DNA from 3 places in the Pseudomonas sp. R1-1 genome. Region 2 is predicted to be linked to each of the others. Evidence: riboswitches for the same ligand, from Rfam matches in the RefSeq annotation. Region 2 holds a riboswitch; each other region holds the start of a gene.

Region 1 (3,267 bases), 880 kb from region 2:
GGCGTTGAGCATCGGTTCGACGGTGAAAATCATTCCCGCCTTGAGCTTCATCCCTTGATTGGGGAAGCCGTAATGCAGAATCTGCGGTTCATCGTGGTAGATCTTGCCGATGCCGTGGCCGCAATATTCGCGCACCACGCTAAAGCCTTCCTTTTCGGCAAGGCACTGAATCGCGTAACCGATATCGCCCAGCGTGGCGCCCGGTTTGACCGCACGAATACCTGCGCACATGGCGTCATAGGTGGTCTTGATCAGATGTTGCGCTTCAGGCGTGGCCTCACCGACCACGTACATGCGGCTGGTGTCGCCGAACCAGCCGTCCTTGATCACGGCGATGTCGAGGTTGAGGATATCGCCGTCCTTCAACGGTGTAGCAGAAGGAATGCCGTGGCAGACCACGTCATTGACCGAGGCGCAGACGGTTTTCGGAAAGCCGTGATAACCGACGTTGGCCGGCACCGCTTTCTGCACATTGACGATGTAGTCGTGGCACAGCCGATCCAGTTCATCGGTAGTCACCCCGGCCTTGACGTGGGGCACCAGCATCGCCAGCACTTCGGCGGCCAGTTTGCCGGCCGCGCGGGATTTTTCGATCTCGGCCGGGGTGTTGAGCTTGATCTGGTTTCTCATGCGAGGGCGACTTCCTGTGTCAGTTGGTGCAGGTCGAGCCCGCCGTTCTGTTCGGCGCGGATCAGCAAACGGCAGATCGCGCTGTGGTCGAGATTGGGGTGCAACTCGGCGAGCATGCCGATGCGCATCCAGTGCTCGGCCTGCGCGTTGATCGAGCGGCTGAGTGCGTTGCTGGAGATGCGCAGGTTTTCGTGCATGTCTTCGGAAATTTTTACGATGCCCATGGCGGTAATCCGATACGGAATGTATATGGATCGTATATTAGCGTTGGGGGTTCGTGGATTGCAAATCAGGGTTGTGTGGTTTTTTCAGGATCGGGAGGTTGGTGGTCAAAAGCATGCGTTCGGCTTTGGCCTTGTAGTGACCCGGCCCCTCACCCCAGCCCTCTCCCCCTGGAGAGGGAGCCGATTTCGGTTGGTTTTGAAATTTGCATTCGACTCGGTATTTCATGTCGACGTAGCCCTCGCATCCACCGCGGTCAGTCCCCTCTCCCTCCGGGAGAGGGCTAGGGTGAGGGGCTTTTCAACAGATTGATCTCCCCCTCAACCGCCCAAATCGTCTACCATGCCGCCGCCGGTTTCCACACGGGATTAATAGGGAATCCGAGGTGCTTGCTCAGCATCGATCGGAACTGCCCCCGCAACTGTAGGTGCCGAGCCTGCTCCTCGACTGCCACTGGGTAACCCCCGGGAAGGCCGGAGCCAGGCGATGACGCATCAGTCAGGAGACCTGCCGGCACAATGACTACTAACCGGCGGGGTGTCCGGGAAGGACATCGTGCCGTGCGCTTTTTTGCGCGATGACCGGCCTTGCGCTGTTTGCTGACAGCGCTTGATGGTGTGTTTCCAAACCGTACCCGCCCTCCCCGTACGGTTCCATTGGAGACTGCCCCATGCTGCTGCCCCGTATTGCCACCCTGTTCACCGGTCTGGGCCTTTGCGCTTTCGCGCAAGCGGCGCCCACGGTTTATCCGCTGACGATCGAGAACTGCGGCAGTACCCTGACCTTCCAGCACGCCCCGGCACGCACGGTTACCATCGGCCAGGCCGGCACGGAAATGCTCTATGCCCTGGGGCTGAGCGACAAAGTCGTTGGCACTTCGCTGTGGTTCAACGACGTGCTGGCGAACTACAAGGCGCAGAACGAAAAGATAGAGCGCCTCGCTGATAACGAACCGAGCTTCGAAGCGGTGATCGGCAAGCGCCCGGAACTGGTCGCCGTGGAGCTGGAATGGATGGTCGGCCCGCAAGGTGCGGTCGGCACCCGCGAGCAGTTCCATGAGTTGAAGATTCCGACCTACCTGCTGCCCTCCGACTGCGAAGCCAAGGACAATCTCGTTGGCTCCGATGGGACGCGCCTTGCACCGTTTCGCATCGACAGCATTTACAAGAGCGTGAGCCAACTGGCGGCGATTTTCGATGTGCAGGCGCGTGGCGAACAGCTCAACGAACAGCTCAAGGCCAGCCTCGCGCAATCGATCGCCACGGCGAAAACCCAGCAGCGCAAAGACGTCAGCGCAGTGGTCTGGTTTTCCAGCGCCGAGATGGACATCGAGCCGTTTGTGGCCGGTCACAAAGGCGTTCCGGATTTCATGCTGAGCACCCTGGGCGTGCGCAATGTGGTCGAGTCGGATGAAGAATGGCCAACCGTGGGCTGGGAAACCATTGCCAAGGCCAACCCGACTTTCCTGGTCATCGCGCGCATGGATCGTCGGCGTTTCCCGGCTGACGATTATCAGAAGAAACTTGCCTTCCTGCGCAGCGACCCGGTGACGCGCAACATGGACGCGGTGAAACACAACCGCATCATCATCCTCGACGCCATGGCCATGCAGGCCAGCCTGCGCACCTTCGACGGCCTCGCGCAACTCGCCGCCGCCATCAACGCCTACGACCTGGCGCCATGAGCAGACGCCTGATCCGTTCGCTGCTGGTTGTGCTGACGCTCGCGCTCGCGCTCATGGGCGGCGTGGCGATCGGTGAGACTTCGATCGAGCCGGGCGTGGTGCTGCAGGTGCTGGCCAACAAGCTGTGGGGCGCCGGTTATGTGCTCGACCCCATCGATGAAGGCATCGTCTGGAATTACCGCCTGACCCGCGCCTTGGTCGCCGCAGCCTGCGGTGCCGGGCTGGCAACGTGCGGGGTGATCTTGCAGTCGCTGTTGCGCAATCCGTTGGCCGATCCTTATTTGCTGGGCATCTCCGCCGGGGCCTCGACTGGCGCGGTAATGGTCGCGTTGCTTGGCGTCGGTGCCGGGCTGGTGTCGCTGTCGGCCGGTGCGTTTGCCGGTGCGGTGACGGCGTTCGTGCTGGTGATTCTGCTGGCACGGGTCAGTGGCTCGGCCAACGGTACCGGGCAGATCATTCTGGCCGGGATTGCCGGATCGCAATTGTTCAATGCGCTGACAGCGTTTTTGATTACCCGCTCGGCGAGTTCCGAGCAGGCGCGCGGAATCATGTTCTGGCTGCTCGGCAACCTCGGCGGGGTGCGCTGGCCATCGGTGTGGCTGGCGGTGCCGGTGGCCCTGCTCGGGCTGGTTGTGTGCCTGTGGCATCGGCGGGCGCTGGATGCGTTTACCTTTGGCGCGGACTCGGCGGCGTCGCTCGGCATACCAGTGCGCCGCGTGCAGATTCTGCTG
Region 2 (3,267 bases):
CGGCGCTTGCAGGAGTTGTTCGGCGAGCGCCAGCGCTGCGCTTTCCGCCACGCCGTAGCAGCCGGTGCGTTCGTAAGCGATTTGCGACTGGTGGCTGAGCATCGACTGGTAACCGGCCAGTTCCTCGCTGCTGAAGTACAGCAGGGGCAAGGCCAGTTGCGCGGCCAATTCTTGCAGGCCCGGCTCGTCGCGCTTCAAATCGATGCTGGCCAGGGCCTTGATCGACTTGAGCTCGATGCGGTGCGCCTGCAAGGCCTGGTCGAGTAACGCGCGCAGCGTACTGGTCGGACAGCCGCGCTGGCAGCCGAGGCCGACCACCAGCGTCGACGCTGCGCGGTCATCGCTCATGCGTGGTATTGACCGTTGCTGTTGCGGCGGAACAACCAGGCGCTGATCAGGCCCAGTGCCAGCCAGAACGCCACGTTGGTCAATTGCGAAGCGATCTTGAACCGGGTTTCCAGCGCTTCGGGCGCGAGCATCGAATGCACCAGCGGTTGCGGCGCGCCGATCACATGCGGCACCGCGAGAATCGCCACACCGAGCAGCTTCATCAGCCAGTGCCGGCTAAAGGCGATCAGCGACAGGCCGACCGCGGTCGAGGCCGCAGTGCCGATCCACCACATCTGTCGCGAAGCCAGATCAGCCGCAGCGGTGCCCGGCAATTCCGGCGGCAGGCCCAGCGTTGGCGCCAGCACGAACGTCGCGTAACCGGCCAGCCCCCAGAGCAGGCCTTGCGCGGTCGAGCGCGGCGCACGCAGGGTGTACAGACCGGCAAGCATCAGGGCGAAACCGACCGCTACCACCAGATTGCCAGCGGTGGTCGAAACCACCCGCTGCCAGCCGTTTTCCGGCTCCCAGGCTTCGCCGTCATGGCTGTGCGCCGCGGTGCCGGCCGCGTGTTCGTGGACTGCGGCGACCGGCTCGGATTTTTCATAGGTTTCCGCCTGAAGAATCAGCGGCGAGACCCAGAAGCTTTGCAGCAGCGTGAGGAGCAGGGCGGCCAGCAGGCCAGTGAAACCTGCGGTTTGCGCAATTCGCTTGATCATTCGACAGGTCTCAGTGGCACGGGAACGCAGCGCTGTGGCGGGTATCGTGGGCCGCGTTGTGCACCGCTTCGATATGCGAGAAACCGGCGAAATACACCAGCCCGGCGCCGAGAATCGAGGCGAAGGCGGCGGCAATCAGGCGTTGGCTCAGGGTGGTGGTGCTGGCGATTTTGTCCGCGTTGCTGGCGGTGCTGCTGATGATCGACATGGCGCTTCCCTATGGAGTGTCAGGGGCAGTCGAACGCATGCGGACCCTGCGTGACGGACACGCGGAGGTACGAACAGCGCCCGCCCACCGCGGGTTTGTTATGTCCAGTGACGCTGATTGCGCACCGTGTGTTGCGGGCCGGTCTCCGGGCTCACGAGGGGTTGGCGCCGGGCCAATCTGCAAGCGTCACCTTCCCATGCCGTTGGCACAGTGGTTTTGACGCTTCGCTCGCTTACCGTTGCGGGGGCAGCACCGGACTGACATGGCTCTGAGTAAAGCACATGATTCACCGGTTTCCCGTTTCACCCTGTGAAGGGCACCCGTAACAAGGCGTACAGGAGAGCATGCGGGTGGGTTTGAGTCAATTTTCGGTCGCGAGTGAATATCCAGGGTTGCTGACGGCGGTTTCGTCTGGCGGCGAGTTACTTTGGCAAACGCCCCAAAGTAACCAAAGGTCTTCGCCCTGACGTTCGGCCTGTCGGTCATGATCCCAATCCAGACATTGACCCGCCATTGCACCATGCGTAGCCTTGCGCCTTCGAGGTTCTTCGGTATCTGCCGAAGCTAAGAAGGGAACGCGGTCAAAGCCGCGGCTGCCCCCGCAACTGTGAACGGTGATGTTCGCTGCCACGCCACTGCCAGCTCGGTCAACGAGCCCGCGGGAAGGCGCAGCGAACGCCAGGCCTGGCGCCTGAACACTGTCAGCCAGGAGACCTGCCTCGTCACAGATTCTCACTTTCAACCGGGCGGGGTGATCCGGTGGCGAATACTTCCGGCGCGCGTGCGCGTGGCCGGTTCTCGTCCCGTATGCCCGCCGCTTTGCCAAAGGGCATACCGATGAAAACACTGGCCAAACTCCCCGTCACCATCGTCACCGGTTTCCTCGGTTCGGGCAAAACCACCTTGCTGCGGCACATGCTCGATAACGCCCAGGGCCGGCGCATTGCGGTGATCGTCAATGAGTTTGGCGAGCTGGGCATCGACGGCGAAATCCTCAAGCAGTGCACCATCGGTTGCACCGAAGAAGAAGCCAGCGGCCGCGTTTACGAACTGGCCAACGGCTGCCTGTGCTGCACGGTGCAGGAAGAGTTTTTCCCGGTGATGCGCGAACTGGTCGCGCGTCGCGGCGATCTCGATCACATCCTCATCGAAACCTCAGGCCTGGCCCTGCCAAAACCGTTGGTGCAAGCCTTCCAGTGGCCGGAAATCCGCAGCGCCTGCACCGTTGATGCGGTGATCACCGTGGTCGACAGCCCGGCCGTGGCCGCCGGCACCTTCGCCGCGTTTCCGGATCAGGTCGATGCCCAGCGCAAGCTTGACCCGAACCTCGATCACGAATCGCCGCTGCACGAACTGTTCGCCGACCAACTGGCCAGCGCCGATCTGGTGATCCTCAACAAGGCCGACCAGACCAGCGCCGAAGATCTTGCGCGCGTGCGTGCTGAAGTCGCGGAGGAGCTGCCGCCCGCTGTAAAAATCATTGAAGCGAGCAACGGCCGTCTGCCGCTGGACGTGTTGATCGGCCTCGGCGCCGGTTCCGAAGAGCACATCGACAGCCGTCACAGTCACCACGACCATCACCACGACGGTGATGACGATCACGATGACCACGATCACGACGCCTTCGACTCGATCTCCATCGAACTGCCGCAAGCCGACGAAAGCCTGCTGCTCGACGCGCTGACGCAACTGGTGGTGCAGCACGGTATCCTGCGCGTGAAAGGCTTCGCCGCGATTCCGAACAAGCCGATGCGCCTGCTGATTCAGGGCGTGGGTACGCGCTTCGACAAGCATTTCGACCGTCAGTGGGGCGCCGACGAAGCGCGCGTGACGCGACTGGTGTTGATCGGCCAGGAATTGGACGCAGCACAACTCGAAGCGCAATTGCGCGCCGCGCTCAGCGTTTAAGTCATGCACCTGCTCAGGACCCAGCCCGGCGGTTTCGTCTCGGATGACAATATTGCCGACCTTGGCCAGACGCCTGCCGAGCTGGTGATCCTGTGCAGCGGCGAT
Region 3 (3,267 bases), 970 kb from region 2:
GGCGAACGCGGCGACCTGAGTGCCGGCCGCGGCTGTTGGTTTTGCCCCCTCGGGCCAGCCGATCGCCGGGGCGATGTTCACCGTCGGGATCAGGGTCTTGTTCGGTTCCGGCAGTTTCGGCGACGGGCCAGTGCCGTCGGAGACTTGCAGGCTAGAGGTTTCGCCGCAGGCGCTGAGCCCGCCGGCGAGGGCGATGACGAAAACGAGGTGGGGCTTGCGCATTGCTGATCTTCCCTATGAATGCATTCCTAACCATAGAGGAGGGCGCAAGCCCGATGGTTCAACTGCTCAACCGCGGGCTTCCTTGAACAGCACGGCAATGCCCGGGTGATAGTTGCCCGCTTCGCTGTGCAATTTGCGGTAGGCATAGGGGAAATACCAGGCCACGGCGCAGGTGTGTCCCTTTTGCAGATCGTCGACCATGTCCTGCAGCTCTTCGGGGCTGGCGCTGTGCTGGGCTTTTTGCGGGGCGACGAACAGGCAGCCGAGTTTGAGATCGCTGGCATAACTGGTGCGTTTGGCGTCAGAGGTTATATCGGCCAGGGCTTGGGTCAGGTTGAGGTTGTTGACCCGTGGCCAGCGCTGTGTGGCTTGAATGAAGGCGCGGTCTTCGCTGCCGGCGATAAACAGATCGGCGCGGGCATTGCGCTCGCCGTCTTCGTTCTGTTTGCGGGTGACGGTGTCGTTCAAGGTCACCAGTTCGGCCATCCAGGCTGCGGCCGAAAGCAGGCCGAGGTTGGCTTTCTCATCATGCCAGTACGGCGTATCGCCGTCGCCGCGCACGGTGTTGTAGCGGTCGATACAGTCAAACCAGCGTTCAAGCACCGGGCGCAGGAATTCCAGGCGCGGGTTGCTGATGATCATGCCTTGCATCGTCATCGTCCTTATTGTTGTGGTGTGCTTTTTCGAGAAAAGCATGGCTCTTTGATATCACTTGTCACAGTCTGGCACAAGATTGCCCGCAGATAATTGATTGGTGGCAGTTTCTCGCCCGATGGCCGCCTCTTTAATTGACGCTCCACCCCCAACCCTCTAACCTTCGCCGCTTGTTTCAGGTGCTCTGTGACCTGCGTCGACAGAGTGAAACAGGGAAGCCGGTGAGGGTGGTCTTCACGCGAAGCCACGACGATCCCGGCGCTGCCCCCGCAACGGTAAATGAGTGAACACTGCGTTCAATGCCACTGCTCAACAGCGGGAAGGCGCGCAGTCTGGCCTACGCCGCTCATGAGCCCGGAGACCGGCCTGATCCATCCAGCGGCATCACGGTGGGCGATGCCAGGCTTTTTGCCGTCTAATCTTGTGCCTGCCCGCCGTTTACCCGTCTCAACGGAGAGCTCCCCATGACCGATTCCCCCGAGCGCGACGAACGCCATCTGGCGCGCATGCAGCGTAAAAAAGCCGTGATCGACGAACGCATCGCCAATTCGCCCGACGAGTGCGGCCTGGTGCTGGTGCTGACCGGCAACGGCAAAGGCAAAAGCAGCTCGGCCTTCGGCATGCTCGCCCGCGCCATGGGCCACGGCATGCAGTGCGGTGTGGTGCAGTTCATCAAGGGCCGCAACAGCACGGGCGAGGAGCTGTTCTTCCGCCGCTTCCCCGAGCAAGTGCGCTTCCATGTGATGGGCGAAGGTTTCACCTGGGAGACCCAGGATCGCCAGCGCGATATCGCCGCCGCCACGGCGGCGTGGGAAGTTTCTCGCGAACTGCTGCGCGATCCGTCGATCGGGCTGGTGGTGCTCGATGAATTGAATATCGCCCTCAAGCACGGCTATCTGGATCTCGATCAGGTGCTCAGCGATTTGCAGGCGCGGCCGCCGATGCAGCACGTGGTGGTTACCGGTCGCGGCGCCAAGCCGGAAATGCTCGAGATGGGCGACACGGTCACGGAGATGGGCATGCTCAAGCACGCCTTCCAGGCCGGCATCAAAGCGCAGAAAGGCGTCGAACTTTGAATCAGCCCCGTCACTGCCCGGCCGTCCTGATTGCCGCGCCGGCTTCCGGCCAGGGCAAGACCACCGTCACCGCCGCGCTCGCCCGTTTGCATCGCAATCAGGGGCGCAAGGTCCGCGTGTTCAAATGCGGCCCGGACTTTCTCGACCCGATGATCCTCGAGCGCGCCAGCGGTGCGCCGGTCTATCAACTGGACATGTGGATGGTCGGCGAGCAGGAAAGCCGTCGCCTGTTGTGGGAAGCCGCCGGCGACGCGGACCTGATTCTGATCGAAGGCGTGATGGGCCTGTTTGACGGCACGCCGTCGAGCGCTGATCTGGCGCGACACTTTGGCGTGCCGGTGCTCGGGGTGATCGACGGCACCGCCATGGCGCAGACCTTCGGTGCGTTGGCGTTGGGCCTGGCGAAATATCAGCCGGACCTGCCATTCGCCGGAGTGCTGGCCAACCGCGTCGGCACCTTGCGTCATGCGCAATTGCTTGAAGGCAGTCTCACCGAAGGCCTGCGCTGGTACGGCGCCTTGTCGCGTGAGACCGGTATCGAGCTGCCGAGCCGCCATCTCGGCCTGGTACAGGCCAGCGAACTGAATGATCTGGACCTGCGCCTCGACGCTGCCGCCGACGCACTGGCCAGCAGTTGCGAAGTCGCCTTGCCGCCAGCAGTCGAGTTCGCCGCGCCGGATGTGATTGCTGCCGAGCCGTTGTTGAACGGCGTGCGGATCGCGGTGGCCCGCGATGAGGCATTTGCCTTCACCTACGGCGCAAGCCTCGATCTGTTGCAGGCGATGGGCGCCGAGTTGAGCTTCTTCTCACCGATCCGCGACACGCAATTGCCCGAGGCGGACAGTCTGTATCTGCCGGGCGGGTACCCCGAGCTGCACCACGTTGCACTGGCACAGAACACTGCAATGCTCGAGGCGATCCGTGCACACCACGCGGCGGGCAAACCGCTGCTGGCCGAATGCGGTGGCATGCTGTATCTGCTCGATTCGCTGACCGATGTCGAAGGCACCCGTGCTGAACTGGTCGGGTTGTTGCAGGGCGATGCGGTGATGCAAAAGCGTCTGGCGGCCTTGGCGCTGCAGGCGGTCGATCTGCCGGAAGGCTCGTTGCGCGGGCACACGTATCACCATTCGCTGACGACCACCGAGCTGACGCCGATTGCCCGTGGGCTGAGCCCGAATGGCGGGCGCGGGGCCGAGGCGGTTTATCGTGAAGGGCGGATGACAGCTTCTTATGTGCACTTTTATTTTCCATCGAACCCGACTGCGATTGCCGCGCTGTTTGTGCCTGATTCTGAAACCGCTATCGCTAGCAG

The links. A riboswitch is a leader RNA that binds a small molecule or an ion and turns the genes downstream of it on or off. The one in region 2 is predicted to bind cobalamin.
Region 1: another riboswitch for cobalamin. It lies ahead of J3P75_RS11510 (ABC transporter substrate-binding protein); the one in region 2 lies ahead of cobW (cobalamin biosynthesis protein CobW).
Region 3: another riboswitch for cobalamin. It lies ahead of cobO (cob(I)yrinic acid a,c-diamide adenosyltransferase); the one in region 2 lies ahead of cobW (cobalamin biosynthesis protein CobW).

What each region holds. Positions count from the first base shown of each region.
Region 1 covers NZ_CP071663.1:2,518,541-2,521,807, reverse strand. Annotated here, with positions in the region: gene map (type I methionyl aminopeptidase) at 1-630, opposite strand, end outside; gene J3P75_RS11515 (ParD-like family protein) at 627-854, opposite strand; cobalamin riboswitch at 1,188-1,381, shown strand; gene J3P75_RS11510 (ABC transporter substrate-binding protein) at 1,523-2,536, shown strand; gene J3P75_RS11505 (FecCD family ABC transporter permease) at 2,533-3,267, shown strand, end outside.
Region 2 covers NZ_CP071663.1:3,400,369-3,403,635, reverse strand. Annotated here, with positions in the region: gene J3P75_RS15380 (cobalamin biosynthesis protein) at 1-348, opposite strand, end outside; gene J3P75_RS15375 (CbtA family protein) at 345-1,046, opposite strand; gene J3P75_RS15370 (CbtB domain-containing protein) at 1,057-1,254, opposite strand; cobalamin riboswitch at 1,374-1,593, opposite strand; cobalamin riboswitch at 1,779-1,990, shown strand; gene cobW (cobalamin biosynthesis protein CobW) at 2,092-3,162, shown strand; gene cobN (cobaltochelatase subunit CobN) at 3,166-3,267, shown strand, end outside.
Region 3 covers NZ_CP071663.1:4,365,907-4,369,173, reverse strand. Annotated here, with positions in the region: gene J3P75_RS19545 (PQQ-dependent sugar dehydrogenase) at 1-222, opposite strand, end outside; gene J3P75_RS19540 (hypothetical protein) at 289-873, opposite strand; cobalamin riboswitch at 1,037-1,260, shown strand; gene cobO (cob(I)yrinic acid a,c-diamide adenosyltransferase) at 1,341-1,952, shown strand; gene J3P75_RS19530 (cobyrinate a,c-diamide synthase) at 1,949-3,267, shown strand, end outside.